One region of the Marinomonas epiphytica genome, then DNA from elsewhere that is predicted to be linked to it. Evidence: predicted binding sites of a transcription regulator. Region 1 holds the regulator's gene; each other region holds the start of a gene.

Region 1 (2,207 bases):
AACTTAAAGACTACGCAGACCTTACCCGATTCAACCGCCCTATTGGCTCACTCCTACTTATGTGGCCGACTCTTTGGGCCTTATGGTTAGCAGCCGACGGATGGCCTGATTGGCATCTGATTGTTATTTTTGTGCTTGGGGTATTCGCAATGCGCTCGGCGGGGTGTGTTATTAATGATTATGCTGATCGTAAAGTGGATGGATTTGTTGAACGCACCAAGAATCGCCCCCTTCCGTCTGGTCGTGTGAGTGAAAAAGAAGCACTTATCGTTTTTGCTAGTTTGGCTCTATTAAGCTTTATTTTGGTTCTTTTTACCGACTTTAGAACCATAATGCTGTCTTTTATAGGGTTAGGCTTAGCGGCTTTGTATCCCTTTATGAAGCGCTATACGCATTTGCCGCAACTGTTTTTAGGGTTAGCTTTCTCTTGGGCTATTCCAATGGCTTACAGTGCTCAAGGTGGCGACCTAAGCGACCCTAAACTGTGGATGCTATTTCTAGCAAACTGTTTATGGACCATCGCCTACGACACTTATTACGCTATGACAGACAGACCCGATGACTTAAAAGTCGGCATCAAATCCACAGCGATTTTATTTGGCCAGTACGACCTATTAATCATCCTCATTTTGCAAGGTCTTACCCTATCCTTATTAACTTGGATAGGTGTGTTAGGGTCTTTGCCATGGCCTTTCTTTGTATCGCTTTTACTTTGCTGTGGTTTGTTTATCCAACAACATCTACAAACCAAAACGCGTGATAGGCAAGCTTGTTTCCATGCTTTTCTTGCTAATAACCGAGTGGGCTTGTGTGTCTTTGTGGGCTTACTACTAAGCTATTAAGTTGAATTTATGGCAGTGATGTGACATTTTAACCAAATTGTCACATTTTCGAGCTTTAATAAACCGTTCCTGAGATGAGGGTGAATCCTGTGACCGGTAAAAAAGTACTAATTATTGATGATGAGTCTTCCATTCGCGAAATGATCGCTGTCGCCTTAGAAATGGCAGGATACGAATATTTGGAAGCAGAAAACAGCCAACAGGCCCACGAAATTATTGTGGATCATAGACCTGATTTGATTCTAGTAGACTGGATGATGCCTGGTGGTAGCGGTATTGAATTAACACGACGTTTAAAGAAAGACCCAACGACCGCTGAAATCCCTGTCATCATGTTGACCGCAAAAAGTGAAGAAGACAATAAGATTCAAGGCCTTGAAGTCGGTGCTGATGATTATATTACTAAGCCATTCTCACCAAGAGAGCTGGTTGCTCGCCTTAAAGCGGTTCTTCGCCGCGCAACACCACAAGGTATCGATGAACCAATTGAAATAGAAGGTCTATTACTAGACCCTATTAGTCAGCGCGTTACCATTGGTAGCCGCCCATTAGAAATGGGGCCTACAGAGTATCGTTTGCTTAAATTTTTAATGACACACCAAGAAAGAGCTTACTCTCGAGCGCAATTATTAGATCAAGTTTGGGGCGGCAATGTCTACGTTGAAGAACGTACGGTTGATGTACACATTCGTCGTTTACGTAAAGCCATTGGTAGTTCCCATGACAGTTTAATTCAAACGGTTCGTGGCACTGGCTATCGATTCTCTGCGAAAAGAACTCCATGAAGAATATTTGGAAAGTCGCCGTAGCCCGATGGCTAATCGGGCTAGCTGCCTGTATTGCCATTGGCCTTGTAATTGGCCAACTGCTTGCTACCTTGCTCATCTATACGCTTGGAAGCTTATACTGGCAAATGTATCAGGTATACACTTTCCACCACTGGTTACGCCACTCAGGCAAAAAAGCGCCCCCTGAATCTGACGGTATTTGGGGGGAAGTTTTTGACGCAGTCTATCGCTTACAGAAAAAGCAACGCAAGTCGAAACGCCGCATGCGCCAAGCTTTAACTCGAATCGAAAGTTCTACTGCCGCCCTAAAAGAAGGGGTTATTATGGCTGACAGCCAAGGTAACCTTGAATGGTGGAATAATTCTGCAGCGCACTTTTTTGGGCTCATGCGCCCAGTAGATCGAGGACAACCGATTACCAACATTGTACGAGACCCAGACTTTTTCCGTTACTTTAGCCAAAAGCGTTTCGGCGAACCTCTAGTGATCAAATCCCCCGCTAAAGAAGGCACTTATCTTGAAGTACAAACGACCCTCTATGATAAAAATGATCACCTAATCTTTATCCGAGACGTCAC
Region 2 (2,207 bases), on a different contig from region 1:
ACACATCGAAAAGTATTTATGAGCTATCTTGGCAAGAGAAAGTCAATGAGCCTGACCTAACAGGTAAATTGGTTGCGACAGGCTATTCTTGTCGTAGCCAGGTAAAGCGTTTTGACGATGTCAAAATCCCCCACCCAGCCCAGATATTACTTAAACACTTAAAGCAATCACAGCTCAAGCATTAACGAAGCAAGAAACTCACTTAGCAAGTGAATGATGCCCACCTTATGGTGGGCACTTTACAATGAAACAATTACCTTAATAGGATCATATGGAAAACCACTCTTTACTGCATAGGGCTGAGGATGAATTTGGCGAAATACGGCTTTTTGATGACGGCCAATACCGCGTACTGTCGTTTGCAGATGGAGACGAACAAAGCAGGTTAAAAACTAAGGCCCCCCATTTATTGCAACACGAATACACCCAAGCCATGCTAATACCTTTGCTTTACAGTCAACCAAAACGCGTTGCGATTCTAGGCTTAGGTGGAGGCGCTCTTATCCATGCTTTATGGCATTACATACCCAAAATACATATTGATGCAGTGGAACTTAGACCCATTGTTTTAGAGACTGCCAAAGACTATTTTAAATTGCCGATGTCTAAGCGTGTAAATTATCATCAGGCCAATGCGGTACAATTCATTGCCAATCCAAGTATTAAGAAAGTCGACTTTTTAATGGTAGATATCTATGACAGCATTGGAATGGATGAGAATGTCCTGTCAGAGGACTTTATTCATAACTGCAGTCAAAACCTCAAACAACATGGCTGGCTGATACTGAACTGCTGGATAGATAATAAGGATAACATCCAGCTACATGAGAACCTTAACAGACGTTTTCAGAATATTTTTGCTCTAGATACAGGCAGCGGCAATTGGGTAATATTTGCTAGTAATATGAGTATTCAAGAAACGGCAAAAGAGCTTAAAACCCGGGCTCAAAAGCTCTCGAACCAATACGAGTTTTCTTTTACTAAATGGCTAAGCCGATTACAAAGTATTAGCTAATAAGCCACTCACCTAGCTTAGATAAACGCCTTACTATTAATCACACAAAACCAGCCGAAACCGTCATATTTTTGTAATTAAACCCAGCTACTATTCGATTACTTTTTTAATCCTCTTAGGTGATCGATATGGAAAACCAAGCAACACTGCCTACTAGCAGTGATAATCAGAAGTACATGCAATGGGCATTTGTTGCCCTATTGGTTTATTTGCTTATTTGTGCGGTTGGCATGATAGGCGGTGGGTTTAAAATGGCATCCGCTGGTCATGCTGGTGAATTGTTTGCCTTTGCGAGCAACCCATTTGCAGGCTTAGTTGTGGGTATTGTAGCCACAGCCTTAATTCAATCTTCATCTACGGTCACCTCAATCATTGTCGGCTTAGTGGCTGGTGGTTTGCCTGTTGAGTTGGCCGTGCCTATGGTCATGGGTGCGAACGTTGGTACATCCATTACGAACACAATTGTGTCTTTAGGTCATGTTAGAGCCAAAGAAGAGTTTAAACGTGCTTTTTCCGCAGCCACTGTACACGACTTTTTCAATCTATTATCGGTTGTTATTTTCTTGCCATTAGAAATTGCCTTCGGTTTATTAGAAAAAATGGGGGCTTGGTTAACCACTATATTTTATGGTTCAGGCGATTCATCCATTAAGAGCCTAAACTTTGTTAAAGCGGCTACTGCACCAGTTGTTGACTCAATAAAAGGTGTCACTAAGACCATGGGCGATCAAGTCGGCGGTATCGCTTTGATTTTGATTGGTATCGTCTTAATTTTTGTTTCAATCACCTTAGTCGGAAAGCTATTGAAAAAACTGATGGTTGGCAAAGCGAAGGACATTATGCATACCGCAATTGGTCGCGGCCCTATTTCAGGAATTAGCTCGGGCACTATCGTTACCATCCTTGTGCAATCGTCATCGACAACTACTTCTCTAATGGTTCCACTGGCGGGCTCTGGTGCGTTTAAGCTTAAAGATATTTATCCATTCACATTAGGGGCCAACATAGGTACTTGTGTCACTGCGGTTCTTGCAGCTACAGCGGTCACGGGTAATGCTCAAGCGGCTTTACAAATTGCCTTTATACACCTTACTTACAACATCTTAGGCGTCGTGTTTATTTATGGTATTCCTGCCCTTAGAGGTTTACCGGTAAAAGCAGCTGAGGCGTTAGGACAACTCGCTTCTGAAAA
Region 3 (2,207 bases), 280 kb from region 1:
GTCGATGCTACAGCCAGATATAGTGAAAATTGATATGCATTTTGTCAAAGGCATCGACAAGGACGACATCAAAAGAGAGTTTGTGCGTTCCATTTTAACCATTTCTCAAAAACTCAAATGCATGGTCATAGCAGAAGGTATAGAAACCCAGCAAGAGCTCGATCAACTGATTGAGATTGGTGTGACATACGGACAGGGGTATTTCCTAGGCAAACCGACAGCCACACCAAATTTCAATACGAACAGCTACTTAGCGAAGCAGTCACAACGACGTAGCTATATGCAATCCGACAGCGCTGAATCTGTACAGTCGTTATGTCGTAGCACCCCTCACTTAGAGTTAACTAGTGAGTTAATTGATGCTGCGAAGCTCTTTAAAAAGAGCCCTGAATTATTTGCTATTCCTGTATTAAAAAATGGCAAGCCTCTAGGTGTAATTCGAAGACACCAGCTTCATGAGCTTTTTTCTACGCCTTACGGGCGCTCTTTATACGAGCACAAACCTGTAACGAATCTACTGAGTGAAGATATTCTAGTAGTGGAAGCTTCAGCCAGTTTATCTAGTGTTTCGACTCTTGTAACTAATCAGGCCGCGGACTCCCTGAACCATGAAATCATTGTTGTCAGCCAAGGACAATACATGGGAACCGGGCATTTACGCGACTTACTTAAACGCATTACTGAGCTAAAAATTCAGAATGCCACTTATTCCAACCCACTCACTCTATTGCCGGGTAATGTGCCTATTCATCGTAATGTTACTCACCGCCTTGAGGCTCAAGAGTCTTTTCATGTGGCGTACTTTGACCTAAACGACTTTAAGCCTTTTAACGACTACTTTGGTTACAGCAAAGGGGACCAGGTTATTCAGCTGCTCGGCAATCTCATTAAACGCCTCGTTGACTTAGAAAATAACTTTATTGGCCATATTGGTGGAGACGATTTTGTGGTGATTTTTGGTAGCACTGACTGGCGCCAACAATGTGAATCGGTTCTGACCGACTTTGCCAATGAGGTGCAACAATTCTACCCTCAAAAGGACCTAGAGCAAGGTGGAGTATGGAGCAAGAACCGCTCTGGTGAACTGGCTTTTCACGCTATTCTGAGCTTAGCAATTGGCGTTGTTAACCCAGATCCTACTTATTGCAAAAGCCACCATGAGGTGGCCGAAATGGCAGCACAGGCGAAAAAATTAGCCAAACAACAAGGCGGCAACCACCTTTACCTGTTAGAGACTTAAAGCCCCTTGAGTTAAGGGGTATTGTTATATAAATGTCATAAAGCGCACATTGGATTGTCATATTACTGCCTTAGCCTATTCATAAAGTGATAGGAGACGATTATGCAAACATCCTTTAGATCAGTCTTTATTTCAGATGTTCACCTTGGCACCAAAGCCTGCCAAGCAGAACACTTACTCAACTTTTTGCAAAGCATTGAGACTGAATCATTGTATCTTGTTGGTGACATTATAGACCTACAGGAAATGCGTCATAAAGCACACTTTATAGACACACATCATAAGGTGATCGAGCAAGTTTTATCTATGGCAAGATCGGGTACCAAGGTTGTGTATATACCTGGTAACCATGATGCTTTTTTCCGTAAGTTTGTAGGCCAGACCCTATCTGGCATTGATATTCGCTTGAACGCACGCCATCAGACTGCCAATGGCCGAACTTTTCATGTTAGTCATGGTGACGAGTTTGATCAAATGGTAAAGATCAGTCCTTTAATGTTAGCCATTGGCGACAAAGCCCATGGCCTTATGCTGTCATTAAACCAATGGATTAATGGCGTTCGCCGATTACTTGGTTTGCCTTATTGGTCGTTAGCAGGCTATGTAAAAAAACATGTTGCCAAAGCCAAAGAGTTTATTGAACGCTTCGAGACGGCAGCGCTCAAATCTGCAAAAAACCAACAGGTTGATGGCTATATTTGCGGCCATATTCATTTCGCCTCATTCAGAATAAAAGACAGCGTGCTGTACTGCAATGATGGCGATTGGGTAGAACATTGCACCGCTCTGACCGAGTCAAAGAGCGGGGAGCTTAGCCTGATTCACTGGTCTGAAAAACCACGCCTTCTCGCCACAGAGCCAACACCAGAATGGGCGTACGAGCCGCAGCCTGTACAAAATTAAGCTCGAATTTTAGTGCGCCCTCCACCTTGGCGCACTAGATTCATTAGCTTGTAGTCTGCTTGCT
Region 4 (2,207 bases), on a different contig from region 1:
TAAAAATTAATGCGCCATCACGCACTGTATCAATCATCTTAAGGTCGACAGTGCCTGCCGAAAAGTCTTTTATAATGCTTTTGTTTTGCGCATTTACAATGACGATGTGGTTATTTTCTTGTAATGTAACGACAACTTCATCTTGATCGTTAAAGTCAACAAACTCAGGCTCAGGGTCACTGCCTGCAATATCGGCAAGACCAGTCAAGCTAACATTGTGAGTTTTCGAGCATTTACCTTGATCAGTATCAAAGTCGATAATCGATAAGAAACCTGCTGGTTGCTGTGGAATGTCTCCATCATTAAGATCCTCGTCTCGCTCGTTTTCAATGGCCACCGCTACAAAATTGCCGTCTTTTGAAAAAGCTACTGAGTCTGGTTGACCGCCCAATTCACATTGATGAGCGACTTTTTGAGTCGCTAGATTAATAATCGCAAGGTAGCCGTTAGGGTTTATATAGTCTTCAGAGGTGTTTACCCCTGCAACCAACCAGTTACCAAACGTAGCCACAGAAGTAGGTTCACCGTTTAGTGTAAGAAAACCAGCAGGCTTTGGGTTGTGAATGTCTTTAATGTTGATAAAACCTACACCGCCAAGTGGGCTATCGGAGTAAATTAGCGTATTACCATCTTCCGAAGCTGTGATAATTTCAGCAGATGTTTCTGTGGCAATAGGTAAGTCGCTAAGGTTATTAGCAACAGGAAAGCTAGACACTCGATTAAATGAGTCTGCAGATGCTGAAATAGCGATACTAGCTAGGCTGCTAGTAAGTAACGTACGACGAAAGAAAGTTGTTGGCATTATTGTCTCCGCAGTGAATCGTTTTAGGTGATAGCACCTTAAGACAGATAGGTGACAAATCTATTGCTAATATATTTCCCTTTTATGATGGTTTGGTGTCAAGCAATAAGCAGAGCCAAGTAACATAGCTCTGCTAAAAAACGGGTGTCAATTCCTGCCCGACATGATGCCACCATCGACATCGATTACGCTTCCCGTTGTCCAGCTGGCCTTATTAGACAGTAAAAATAGTACACTATTCGCAATATCGTCAGGTGTGCCAATACGGCCAATAGGGTGGAATGGATTGAAGCTAGTGAGTGTTTGCTCTAACTCTTCTTCCTTTATAAAAGCATTGTAAATTGGTGTTTTTACCACAGCAGGAGAAACAGCATTAACTCTAATATTATGGTCAGCCAACTCCATAGCCATGTGTTGAGTTAAAGCGTGTAAGCCGGCTTTTGCCATTGAATATGCCGAAGATGGTGTAGCTTTGATGGCTTGCTTCGCCCACATTGAGCCAATATGGACAATAGCACCACCTCCATGCTGTACCATATTTCGAGCAACGGCTTGAGAAAGGAAAAAACTGGCTCGGTTAATATCTGCATAGATATCATAGTCAGTTTCATTGTGGTCTAAAAACGGCTTGGGGTTAAAATAGCCCGCAGCATTTACTAGAAAATCAATCTTTCTATTTGATTCTTGAACACTGGTAATGGCCTTAGATACTTGCTTAGGGTTACATAAATCAGCTTGCAAGGTTTCTATCTTTCCTAGGCTTGCAAGGCTCGTTTTAGCTTGAGCTAGTTTATCCGCATTTTTCCCAAGAATCATGACATCGCAACCTTGTTGTAAAAGTTGTTTTGCGCACGCTAAGCCAATACCGCTGGACCCGCCAATAATGAATGCAAATTTTGAATGTGTCATATTTCATGCCTTTTTTGTGTTAATGTGATGCGAATAATTTACGGTTATAAAAAGGCTAAAAATAGTAGATACTTTTTGGTCCCCTAAGTACATTTAGGTACAACTTCATGATAAATAAAGAGAAAAAAGTTTTAAGGAAAAAAGCCCCAGACAAAACGGTGCGCATGGTAGAAAGTATTTATGGCTGCAAATGGTCCCTAACTATTTATCAGCTATTAGCTCAAGGAGTGCATCGACCAGGAGAAATGGTGCGTTCTGTAGAGGGGCTTACAACAAAGGTGTTAAATGACTGCCTTCGTAAGAATATGCAGTTTGGTATCCTTAAAAAAATTACGTTTCATGAGGTACCGCTTAGAGTTGAGTATCAGGTTACTGATTTTGGACAGAAATTTATGGCAATTCTAGACGAATTAGAAAAGCTGCAAAGTGAACTGGAAGATCACAAGGGCTAATTAAGGGGAAACGAATGGCGACCAGTGTTTTGTTGCATACATTA

The links. The regulator PhoB, encoded in region 1, activates phosphate uptake and scavenging genes when phosphate is short. The targets are predictions, from matches to a motif close to TGTCATANNNNTGTCANA.
Region 2: the regulator PhoB is predicted to act here: its motif matches at 1,077-1,094, upstream of ACYVGZ_RS00215 (Na/Pi symporter).
Region 3: the regulator PhoB is predicted to act here: its motif matches at 1,263-1,280, upstream of ACYVGZ_RS14280 (UDP-2,3-diacylglucosamine diphosphatase).
Region 4: the regulator PhoB is predicted to act here: its motif matches at 842-859, upstream of ACYVGZ_RS14550 (esterase-like activity of phytase family protein).

What each region holds. Positions count from the first base shown of each region.
Region 1 is NZ_BAAGVX010000038.1:107,598-109,804, forward strand. Features, by position in the region: gene ubiA (4-hydroxybenzoate octaprenyltransferase) at 1-842, shown strand, start outside; gene phoB (phosphate regulon transcriptional regulator PhoB) at 932-1,627, shown strand; gene phoR (phosphate regulon sensor histidine kinase PhoR) at 1,624-2,207, shown strand, end outside.
Region 2 is NZ_BAAGVX010000001.1:41,389-43,595, forward strand. Features, by position in the region: gene ydiJ (D-2-hydroxyglutarate dehydrogenase YdiJ) at 1-185, shown strand, start outside; gene ACYVGZ_RS00210 (spermidine synthase) at 272-1,015, shown strand; gene ACYVGZ_RS00215 (Na/Pi symporter) at 1,144-2,207, shown strand, end outside.
Region 3 is NZ_BAAGVX010000038.1:383,722-385,928, reverse strand. Features, by position in the region: gene ACYVGZ_RS14285 (EAL domain-containing protein) at 1-1,240, shown strand, start outside; gene ACYVGZ_RS14280 (UDP-2,3-diacylglucosamine diphosphatase) at 1,343-2,143, shown strand.
Region 4 is NZ_BAAGVX010000039.1:17,168-19,374, reverse strand. Features, by position in the region: gene ACYVGZ_RS14550 (esterase-like activity of phytase family protein) at 1-802, opposite strand, end outside; gene ACYVGZ_RS14545 (SDR family NAD(P)-dependent oxidoreductase) at 950-1,711, opposite strand; gene ACYVGZ_RS14540 (winged helix-turn-helix transcriptional regulator) at 1,819-2,163, shown strand; gene ACYVGZ_RS14535 (DUF2306 domain-containing protein) at 2,178-2,207, shown strand, end outside.